Linked DNA regions of Cellvibrio sp. PSBB006. The protein of the gene in region 2 interacts with the protein of the main gene of each other region in a pairwise test. Links are inferred from orthologs where the notes say so. Each region holds a gene or a part of one and is shown on either strand. Other genes may lie near its edges. The genes, in order: dnaQ, holA and dnaE.

What was found.
Region 1: the proteins of holA (region 2) and dnaQ interact in binary tests that used the Escherichia coli proteins (3 or more experiments, as listed by UniProt). The link is inferred for Cellvibrio sp. PSBB006 from one-to-one orthologs.
Region 3: the proteins of holA (region 2) and dnaE interact in binary tests that used the Escherichia coli proteins (3 or more experiments, as listed by UniProt). The link is inferred for Cellvibrio sp. PSBB006 from one-to-one orthologs.

Annotation. Positions count from the first base shown.
Region 1 is NZ_CP021382.1:630,267-633,414, forward strand. What follows is about bases 26-3,020. They hold dnaQ (DNA polymerase III subunit epsilon), read left to right. Parts: upstream 26-1,159; coding sequence 1,160-1,882; downstream 1,883-3,020. Other genes in these bases: CBR65_RS02910 (methyltransferase domain-containing protein), read left to right, coding at 26-708; rnhA (ribonuclease HI), read left to right, coding at 711-1,148; CBR65_RS02925 (pilus assembly protein), read left to right, coding at 2,102-3,020. Also shown: more of CBR65_RS02910, read left to right, coding at 1-25; more of CBR65_RS02925, read left to right, coding at 3,021-3,148. UniProt on the Escherichia coli protein: DNA polymerase III is a complex, multichain enzyme responsible for most of the replicative synthesis in bacteria. The epsilon subunit contain the editing function and is a proofreading 3'-5' exonuclease.
Region 2 is NZ_CP021382.1:2,293,606-2,296,652, reverse strand. Bases 80-2,973 are described here. They hold holA (DNA polymerase III subunit delta), read right to left. Parts: upstream 2,105-2,973; coding sequence 1,055-2,104; downstream 80-1,054. Other genes in these bases: leuS (leucine--tRNA ligase), read right to left, coding at 2,718-2,973; lptE (LPS assembly lipoprotein LptE), read right to left, coding at 2,085-2,612; CBR65_RS09535 (GDSL-type esterase/lipase family protein), read right to left, coding at 230-985; CBR65_RS09540 (SGNH/GDSL hydrolase family protein), read right to left, coding at 80-90. In the rest of the region: more of CBR65_RS09540, read right to left, coding at 1-79; more of leuS, read right to left, coding at 2,974-3,047. UniProt on the Escherichia coli protein: Part of the beta sliding clamp loading complex, which hydrolyzes ATP to load the beta clamp onto primed DNA to form the DNA replication pre-initiation complex.
Region 3 is NZ_CP021382.1:1,882,812-1,887,065, forward strand. Bases 68-4,168 are described here. They hold dnaE (DNA polymerase III subunit alpha), read right to left. Parts: upstream 3,769-4,168; coding sequence 268-3,768; downstream 68-267. Other genes in these bases: CBR65_RS07770 (acetyl-CoA carboxylase carboxyltransferase subunit alpha), read right to left, coding at 68-74; CBR65_RS22040 (hypothetical protein), read left to right, coding at 3,748-3,930; rnhB (ribonuclease HII), read right to left, coding at 3,927-4,168. In the rest of the region: more of CBR65_RS07770, read right to left, coding at 1-67; more of rnhB, read right to left, coding at 4,169-4,254. UniProt on the Escherichia coli protein: DNA polymerase III is a complex, multichain enzyme responsible for most of the replicative synthesis in bacteria. This DNA polymerase also exhibits 3' to 5' exonuclease activity. The alpha chain is the DNA polymerase catalytic subunit.

The DNA.
Region 1 (3,148 bases), 1.7 Mb from region 2 along the record:
TCTATCGAACAAGCCTTGCATTGCTTGTTTGGATACCATCTATTGCAAATGAGCATTAGTCCTCGACTGGATCTGGGGCATTCCAGTCGCATTACCCACCGCTTTTCCTTGAGCCCGGTGTCCGATGAAAACCCCAGTCTATCTGCCTTGTGCGACTTCGCCGAATTGCCGCTTCCGGAGGAGTCGATTGATGTCGTACTCCTGCATCATGTCCTGGATTACAGCCAAAGCCCCCATCAGTTATTAAGGGAATCGGCCCGTGTGCTTATTCCGCGGGGGCATCTCGTTATTCTGGGGTTCAATCCCTGGAGTGTGTTCGGCACCTGCCGTTGGTTTGCCCGCTTCTTCAGCCGCAAGCCGCGCTGGCGCCATCAGTCCTTGCGGCTGGGGCGGATTCTGGACTGGCTGACGTTGTTGGATTTCGAGTCAGTGGATATCCAGCAAGGTTTCTATCGTTTACCCTTGCAGCATCCAGGCGCCATCAAACATTTGCATTGGCTTGAGCGCTGGGGTAAAAGGCTGCGTCTGCCTTGGGGTGGCTATTACATGATTGTGGCGCGTAAGGAGCGTATTGCGTTGACACCCCTGAAGCCTGCATGGCGCACGCTAAAACCGGTACCGGGGTTAGGTATTACCAAGCTTCACGGGCGGGTCAAAAGTCCTTCCATCAAGGTCGCGAAGACCAATCAAAACGATAGGGAAGAGTAAGTTTGAAACATGTTGAGATATTCACCGATGGTGCCTGTCGGGGTAACCCTGGTCCCGGTGGCTGGGGTGCGTTATTGCGCTTTGGCACGATAGAAAAATCCCTGCACGGGGGTGAGAAACTGACGACCAATAATCGTATGGAGCTGATGGCAGCCATTGAAGGGCTTTCAGCCTTGAAAGAGCCCTGCGAGGTCGTGATCACCACTGACTCCCAATATGTGCGCAAGGGAATAACCGAATGGCTGGCTGGCTGGAAGCGCAATGGCTGGCGCACTGCGAGCAAGCAACCGGTAAAAAATGCCGATCTGTGGCAACGGCTTGATGAACTTAACCAGCGTCATAAAGTGGAATGGCACTGGGTCAAGGGCCACAGCGGACATCGCGAGAATGAACTGGCCGATCTGCTGGCCAATCGCGGCATTGATGAATTTTCACATTAACAGGGGTAAGCATGCGTCAGGTTGTACTGGATACCGAAACCACAGGTCTTGAAACCGCTCAGGATCACAGGATCATTGAGATTGGTTGTGTTGAACTCTTCAACCGCCGCCTGACGGGGCGGCATTATCACCAGTACATCAACCCGGAACGCGAGGTGGACGCAGGGGCCTTTGAAGTGCACGGTATCAGCAATGAGATGCTCGCAGACAAACCGGTATTTGCGAAAATTGCCGAGGATTTTCTGGACTTTATCGGTGATGCCGAACTGGTTATCCATAACGCGCCCTTTGATATCGGCTTTATCGACCACGAACTGCGCAAGCTTAATCCTGCCCACCAATCCATAACCCGCCGCTGCAATGTGGTCGACAGCCTTCTGTTGGCACGAAGTAAGCACCCCGGGCAGAAAAATAATCTGGATGCCCTGTGCAAACGCTATGGCGTAGACAATTCCCAGCGCGAGCTCCACGGCGCGTTGCTGGATGCCGAGATTCTGGCCGACGTGTATCTGCTAATGACAGGCGGCCAAACGGCGCTGTCATTGAGTGGTAACCAGTCCAAGGGGGATGGCGCCGCTGCCGTCAGCGAAATTCGCCGCCTGAACCCCGGCCGTCGGCCTTTGCCCGTCATCGCCGCGACTCTTGACGAGTTGACGGCTCATGAAGAAAAACTGGCGGCTATCGACAAAAGCAGCGGTGGCAATTGCGTTTGGCTGCAAGTTGCCGATGCGTGATTTGCGAAATAATTAGCAATAATGACAATGACTTAGCGGCTTTTTATAAAATCCATATTAGAATTGTTAACTTAACATCAAAAAGCGGCGTGACCTGGTATACATTGCTGCCATCATTCGCCAGCCCAAAGTAAGCAACAGGGAATATCTTGCGCTAAGCTAATCAAGCCCGGTGTGGTTGTCGATCGCGCCTTTTTACTGTCAGTTAAGGAAGTACTCGTGAGCAATAGCGAAACTCTCAATCTAGCCTCCCTGAAGATGGTTCAGGATGAATTGGTTGCCACTATTGAACAATCTGCCGTGGGGCTTGAGCAATTCGCCAATGACCGCAATAACGGTGAATTGCTGCAAAATTGTATCGACGGTATTAAGCAGATTCGCGGCACATTGAGTCTGATTCAGCTCAAAGGTGTAGACCTGCTGGCGGAGGAGTTGGTGGAACATATCACCGAGATTACCCTGGGTGAGGAAACCAAAACCAATCGTAAATTGGAGTTGTTGACCTCGGCTTTTTTTATCCTGCCGCGCTACCTTGAATACTGCACGCAAACCTCCCGCAGTATGGCCATGCTGCTGATCCCCCATATCAATGAGTTGCGCCAGGCGCGTAAAGCCCCTCTGGTACCCGAAAGCCATTTCTACCAATACGAGCCGCCGACTGGTGTTGCACGCCCGGCATCCGCTGCGCCATTGAACGAAGACTTAATGGCGTTGGTGCGCCGTTTGCGTCACATGTACCAAACCGGTCTGTTGAAGGTGCTCCAGGGTGTACAGGTTAAACCCTCTCTGGGCATGATGTGTCGCGCCATGGATCGTTTGGACGCTGCCAGTGGTACAGCACCTTTCGGTAATCTCTGGTGGGTAGCCTCAGCGGCTTTTACAGCGATCTCGGACAAAGATATGCAGCTGACCAAGGGGCGCAAGTTGCTGTTCAGTGCCCTGGATCGCGAGATAAAACGGTTACAGATGGAAGGGAAGCAGTCTCTCGCGCGTCAGCCGGACAAGAATTTATTGAAAGACCTGTTGTACATTGTGGCGCTGTCCCGGGCGACAGATGACAAAGTCAGGGCTGTTGCGACGGCTTACGATATTAAACCGGTTCGTTATACCGATGCCGAGCTGGCTCGTGAGATGGAGTTCCTCAAAGGACCGAGCGCCAATACCTTAAATTCCATGGCGGCCGTGTTGAGCGATGAATTGCGCAGCACAAAAAATATCCTGGAGCGGGCAGCCCAAGGCGGTGCTGAACTGTTGAGTGAAACGCCC
Region 2 (3,047 bases):
CACACTGCCATCGGCGAGCGGTTCTGTCCGCCCTATGGTTTGCACGAGCGGATTGGTCATTGAAAAGCGGGAGATAATCGTATCGTTCATGGCTTTGTCAGTGGTAGGAGAGGTTGTTGCGCAGCCAAGGCAGGACATGACAATTAAGCTTGCGTATCGCCTGCTCAACAAGGCTAAATTTTTAAACCAAAAAGTTTGCATAGAAACGCTCGTCTGAAGTCGAAACAATTTAATCCAGCCATTTCCGTAGTGTCGGCATCATCGCATCAGCCCAGATTTGATAACCGGGCTCGGCGGGATGTAAAAAGTCAGGCATGATTTCCGGGGAAATCGAGCCGTCGTCTTGCAACATCAGATGACCATAGTCATGAAAGAAAACATGCTTGCCATCATCCAGAGTGTTAATGAGCTGATTAGCTTTAATGATGGGAGCACGCATGGGGCTTTGCGCGGTTTCCTGATAAGGGAAGATGCCGTTCACTAAAATCTTTGCATCAGGAAAGGCCGTGCGCAATGTGGTGACCACCGCTTTCACACCTTGGAAGACTTCTTCGGGGCCTTCGTTGTTGAGTCCGAAGTTATTGATGCCAATCATCAGCACGACGACTTTGGGATTCAATTTTTCGATGTCGCCATTTTCCAGGCGCCACAACACATTACCGGTTTGATCGCCACCTACGCCGAAATTGGCCGCTTTGTAAGGTGCAAAATATTTTTGCCACAGCGGCGCTGGCCAACCCTCTGTGATGGAGTCGCCTACAAACAATAAATTCACGTCGCCCGCGCGCGCAACCGCCACATCCTCGGCAAATTTCTGGTGCCATTGCTCTACGGACATCCAGGAATACTCAATGGTGCGTGGAGCCGGGATGGTCGATGCCGGTGCGGGTTTATCGTCGGCGCAGCCGGCAGTTGCAAACAGGACTAATAATGTCGTGAGTACAATGTGATGTAACCGGTTAGATATTAAGATTGTTTTTATCATCGGGTAGCTCCAGTGGTCAGGTTCTCTTTTCAATGGAATGTTTTGTGGGTGGGCTTTTTATTAAACGTGTTAAATCTTTAATGCGAGACGATCATTGCTCGGATGCAAGCTGTGTACGCCAGCCAGGTTCAAAATTAAATCCAGCAGTTCATCCCAGGGTTCGGCATTGCGCATACCTTTGACTGCTTTATCGATGCCATTGGCTTTGCGCAATAACTGTTGCAACTGTGCGGGTTTTAAACGCTGCAAGGCTGCTTTAATTAAGGGCTGGCGTTTATCCCAAACACCGGCTTGCTTTGCCGCCCAATCAAAATGTTTTCCCTGGCTTACCGCGAGCGAAATCTGCACCAGGCTGCGAATATCGCGTGTAATAGCCCACAAGATATTGATTGGTTCAGTCCCTTCAGTTTTTAGCCCGTGGAGTGTCTTGACCGCCGCGCGGGCATCACCATGTAGAGCTTTATCTGCAAGTCCAAAGACATCGTAGCGCGCACTGTCAGCAACTACAGAAGCCATCAATTCATAGCTGACCACTTTGTCATTGGTCAGCAGTTTTAATTTTTCAATTTCCTGCGCAGCGGCGAGCAGGTTGCCTTCAATACGCGATGCCAGCAAATCAATGGCGCTGCTGTCGGCACGCAGGCCGGCTTGTTGCAAGCGTGTGCCGATCCAGCGCGGCAATTGTGCCGGTGTAATCGGCCAGACTTGAACATGAATACCGGCTTCGTCGAGCGCCTTAAACCATTTGCTTTTTTGCGTGGCGCCATCGAGTTTATCAGTGACCACGAGTAGCAGATTATCGCTGGCGGGTGACTGGGCGTATTCAATCAGCGCTTTGCCGCCTTTATCGCCAGGTTTGCCGTTGGGCATACGCAGTTCGATGATTTTTTTCTCGGCAAACAAAGACAAGCTGTTAGCTGCCGCGAGTAACTGGCCCCACTCAAAACTGTTGTCGACATGGTAGAGCTCGCGCTCGCTAAACCCGGCCTGGCGCGCAGCCTGGCGAATTGCGTCACAGGCTTCCTGGATCAGCAGTGGTTCATCGCCGCTGACGAGGTAAATCGGAGCCAGTTGTTTGCTGAGCGCCTGGCTCAGCTGTTCAGGGCGCAGTTTGGCCATCGGTGGCCTCGGCTGCTGAGTTGACACTCACGGCCTGCAAGCGGCGTAACATTTGTTGTGCAATATCGCGGCGCATTTCGCGCAGCAACAAAGCCTCTTCCTGAGAGGCGCTGCTGGCATTGCCGGCACTGTAGTCGTAGGTACGCGCATTGGTGGCGGTGGTCATGGGCGCGAGCAACACGCCTTCGCGGTTGCGGATTTCGTAATCCACAGAAAGGATGATCTGGTAGGCGCTGGTGAGCGCATCGCTGCCCACGCCGGCAGTGCGGCGGTCATCGCGCTCTTCTACAATCACCAGAGAATAAGGCGCTGCGCTTGCTTCTTCCGCCGCGGTTACCTTGTTGGCTTTGAGTAATTGTTTGACTTCGGTAATCAGTGCGCCGTGAGCGTCTTCAGCGGTGACAAAAATGCTATCGATATTAGTTGGCAAATTGGTGGAACCGCGTAAATGCCAACCGCAGGCGCTGATCAGGCTGGTTATCAGTAAACAGGCGATAATTTTATTCATAACATTCCTGATCGGGTGTGGAGTGGGCGGCGCTACGATAAATAGAAGCCGCGATAAATAGTTGTCGGATTACGCCTGTGGCTAATCCGACCTACGATCAAACATTTAATTGGCGACGATATTGACCAGTTTGTTGGGCACGACGATCACCTTGCGCACGGTGATGCCGTCCAGAAAACGTTGCACGTTGTCCTGGGCCAGCGCCATCTCTTCCAGGGTCTTTTGCGGCGCGTCTATGGGCGCGTCTAGTTTGCTGCGCACCTTGCCGTTTACCTGCACAACAATCTCGATGCTTGAACGCACCAGCGCGGACTCATCCAGTGTCGGCCAGCTGGCGGTCAACGGAATGTCGTTATGACCCAGAGAATGCCAAAGTGACTGGGTAATATGCGGCACGATAGGTGCGAGCACCAGGATCGCCGTCTCCAGCGCTTC
Region 3 (4,254 bases), 410 kb from region 2 along the record:
ACCAGTTGCAGCTCTTCGATTTTGCCTTCCAGGACCGCAATCGGCTGTTCAAAATCCAGATAATTCAGATTCATATCACTAACTGGCTCAAGGTTTGGGTGTGTTGCGTGGTGATTTATTCAGGTGCCACTCCGGATGAGTCTCCAGATATGCCGGGCACGATAAGGTCGCCTAAGATACGCTAAAGTGCCCCGCGAGTCGACCTCCGAGGCGTATTTTCCTGATGAAATGTAAAAGCAATCAATGGCTTAGCAGGCAGACGATCGACTAATAAACCAGCCGCACCTTGGCTGTTCCATACTGGTCACGCAGGCGTTGTAACAAATCATCCTCCGGTCGGACCAGCCAGGCGTTGCCGAGACGAAGCTGCGCTCGTGCGTTGCTGCGCTGGTAGTCGATAACCAGGGGGCAGCGCCCTTCACGGTAAGGATCAAGAATACTGCTCAACTCACGGATAAAGTTTGCCGGCAAATTACCTGATTCCAGCTCCAGGCATAGTTCCCGCGCCTTTTCCTGACGCACATCGGACAACAGGCTGATGGTGTCAGCACGCATCTTCAGTAAGCCGTTGTAATCGTCGTAACTCACCTGGCCGTTGATCACCAGCAAGCCATCTTTCATCAACAAATCGCGGGACTGATTGTAGGCATCCGAAAAGATTGCCACTTCAATGCGTCCGGTACGATCATCCAGGGTTACAAAAGCCATGGTGTCGCCGCGCTTGGTTTTCATTACACGTTGCGCAACAACCAGGCCCGCAACGGTCTGGTTACTTTTCTCCGGTTTCAAATCCGCAATGCGCGATGACACCAGATGGTTCAATTCACTGTCGTATTCGTCGATGGGGTGACCAGTGAGATACAAGCCAAGAGTTTCTTTTTCCGCGTGCAGGCGCTCTTTCATGGTCCAACTGCGCACGCGATGAAAATCGCGGTATACGTCTTCATCAGAAGCGGCACTGGGCACTACATCGCCGAATAAATCCATCATCCCGGCGCTGCTGTTCGCGGCAGATTGTTCAGCCGTTTTCACTGCCTCATTCATCGCTGCAAACATCACCGCGCGATCATGATCGATATTGATACCCGGCCCGAGCTTATCGGCTGCACCGGAACGAATCAGTGCTTCCAGCGCGCGCTTGTTGACTTTTCGTGGATCAACACGCGCGCAGAAATCAAATAAATTTTTAAACGGCCCACCTTCATTGCGCGCGGCGATAATGCTGTCTACCGGTCCCTCACCCAAGCCTTTGATAGCGCCCAAACCATAGATAATATTGCCTGCGTCATTCACCGTGAAATGAAATTCACCGCTGTTCACATCGGGCGGCAACGGCATCAACTTCATCTGACGGCACTCTTCGATGAAGGTTACTACCTTGTCGGTTTTATCCATGTCCGATGACATGGTTGCGGCCATAAAGTGTGCCGGATAATGTGCTTTCAACCAGGCGGTTTGGTAAGACACAATGGCGTAAGCAGCCGAGTGGGATTTGTTAAAACCGTAGCCCGCAAACTTTTCTACCAGATCAAAGATTTTGATCGCCAGGTCAGGATCGACGCCTTGTTTTTTTGCACCGTCCTCAAATACTTCGCGCTGCTTGGCCATTTCCTCGGGCTTTTTCTTACCCATAGCGCGACGCAACATGTCTGCACCGCCGAGCGTGTATCCGGCAAGCACCTGGGCAATTTGCATAACCTGTTCTTGATAAACGATAACGCCGTAGGTCGGTTCAAGCACCGGCTTCAAGCTGGCATGCTGAAATTTTGCATCGGGATAGGCAACCTGCGCGCGCCCGTGTTTCCGGTTGATAAAGTCATCAACCATGCCCGACTCCAACGGACCTGGGCGAAACAAGGCAACCAATGCGATCAGGTCTTCAATATTATCCGGCTGCAAGCGCTTGATCAGATCTTTCATGCCGCGCGATTCCAACTGGAATACCGCGGTTGTCTCTGCGCGCTTTAACAAGCTAAAGGTTTTTTGGTCATTCAGTGGGATTGCATTGATATCCAGCGGCGGCTCGCCTTTTTTGGCACGCTGCTTGTCGATCATCAGGCGCGCCCAATCGATGATGGTCAGGGTGCGCAATCCGAGGAAGTCGAACTTTACCAGGCCCGCTTCTTCCACATCATTTTTATCGAATTGTGTTACCAAGCCGCTACCGGTTTCATCGCAAAACAGCGGTGAGAAATCCGTGAGTTTGGTGGGCGCGATCACCACACCACCGGCGTGCTTACCGACGTTGCGCGTCAAGCCTTCCAATTGCTTGGCCATCTCCCAGATTTCCTGGGCATCGCCGTCCATCTCTAAAAATTCACGCAGGATAGACTCTTGCTCCAGCGCCGCTTCCAGGGTCATGCCCGGCGTCGGGGGAATCATCTTGGATAATTTATCTGCAAGCCCGTATGACTTGCCTTGCACGCGTGCCACATCACGCACCACCGCCTTGGCCGCCATGGTACCGAAGGTAATGATCTGGCTGACCGCATCGCGACCGTAATTATCGGCCACGTAGGAAATCACTTTATCGCGGTTATCCATGCAGAAGTCGATATCGAAGTCGGGCATGGAAACCCGTTCCGGGTTGAGAAAACGTTCGAACAGCAAATCGTATTCAAGCGGATCAAGGTCGGTAATTTTTAGCGAGTAAGCGACGAGAGAACCCGCACCGGAACCCCGCCCCGGCCCAACGGGAATATCGTGATCTTTAGCCCACTGGATAAAGTCCATCACGATAAGGAAATAGCCGGGAAAACCCATCTGCACAATGATGTCGAGCTCGAAGGTCAAACGATCTTCATACTCTTTGCGTCGCTCAGCATAATTCGCCGCTGATTTATCGAGGATACGTTCGAGCCGTTCCTCTAACCCCTCGTGGGAAATCTTGCGGAAAAACCCCGCCTCGGTCATTCCCTCAGGAATTGGATATTCGGGCAGGAAGTATTTGCCCATTTGAATGGATACATTACAGCGCTTGGCGATTTCAACGGTGTTAGCGATAGCTTCGGGAATATCACTGAACAACTCCGCCATCTCTTCCGGCGAACGCAGGTATTGTTGATCGCTGTAGCGGCGCTCACGGCGCGGGTCATCCAGGGTGCGGCCTTCGCTGATACATACCCGCGCTTCATGAACTTCAAATTCATCACGCTTTATAAAACGCACATCGTTAGTAGCAACCACCGGGCATTGCATTTCATCCGCCAGCGCAACGGCCTGATGCAAATATTCTTCATCGTTTTCCCGACCGGTGCGCTGTAATTCAAGATAAAAACGATTGGGGAAATCGCGCATCCAACCCTGCAACAATTCGTGCGCTTGCGCCGCACGCCCCGCCAGCAAACACATACCGACATCGCCCAACTTTCCGCCGGAGAGCGCAATTACGCCTTCACTGTGTTCACTGATCCATTCGCGCTGTACATAGGCAACGCCCTGCTGTTGGCCGTGCTGCCAGGCACGGGAGATCAACGCAATAATATTTTTATAGCCGGTATTGTCTACCGCCAACAAGGTTAACAATGTAGGCTTGCCTTCAGTGTCGTTACTCGACATCAGGAAATCACTGCCCACTATCGGTTTGATACCGGCGCCTTGCGCCGCCTTGTAAAATTTAATGAGGCCGTAAAAATTGGTTTGATCGGTAACCGCGCAGGCAGGCATCTTCAATTCAGCCACACGTTTTACCAAGGGCTTGATACGCACCAGACTGTCGACCAGTGAGAATTCGGTATGGAGACGAAGATGGACAAAGTTAGTAGTCATACGCTTTTACTTTCTACGTTTATTAACGCGATGATCTGGAAGGATCGGGTAGAGGTTTGTGAGACCGTCAGCGGCAGGACGCCGCTGTCGAGCCCCCAGGGATGGGTTCACGGCGTGTATCACAAACCTCTACCCGACCCTTACTTCAACGTCGGAAATTAGAACAATTCTATTTGCGCAATTCGCGCCTTAACCGGCGCATAAGACTGGCGATGAATCGGCGTAACACCCAACTTTTCAAGTGCGTGCATATGAACTTTTGTCGGATAACCCTTGTGCTCAGCAAACCCATAACCGGGATATTGTTTGTCGAGTTCCAGCATCTCCCGGTCGCGCGCGACCTTCGCCAGGATAGATGCCGCGCTAATGGCCGCTACGCGGCTATCGCCTTTAACCACAGCTTCCGCTGCGTATTTCCATTTTGGTAGTTTGTTGCCATCCACCAACACATGTTCCGGCTGAATATGCAGCCCTTCAACAGCTCTT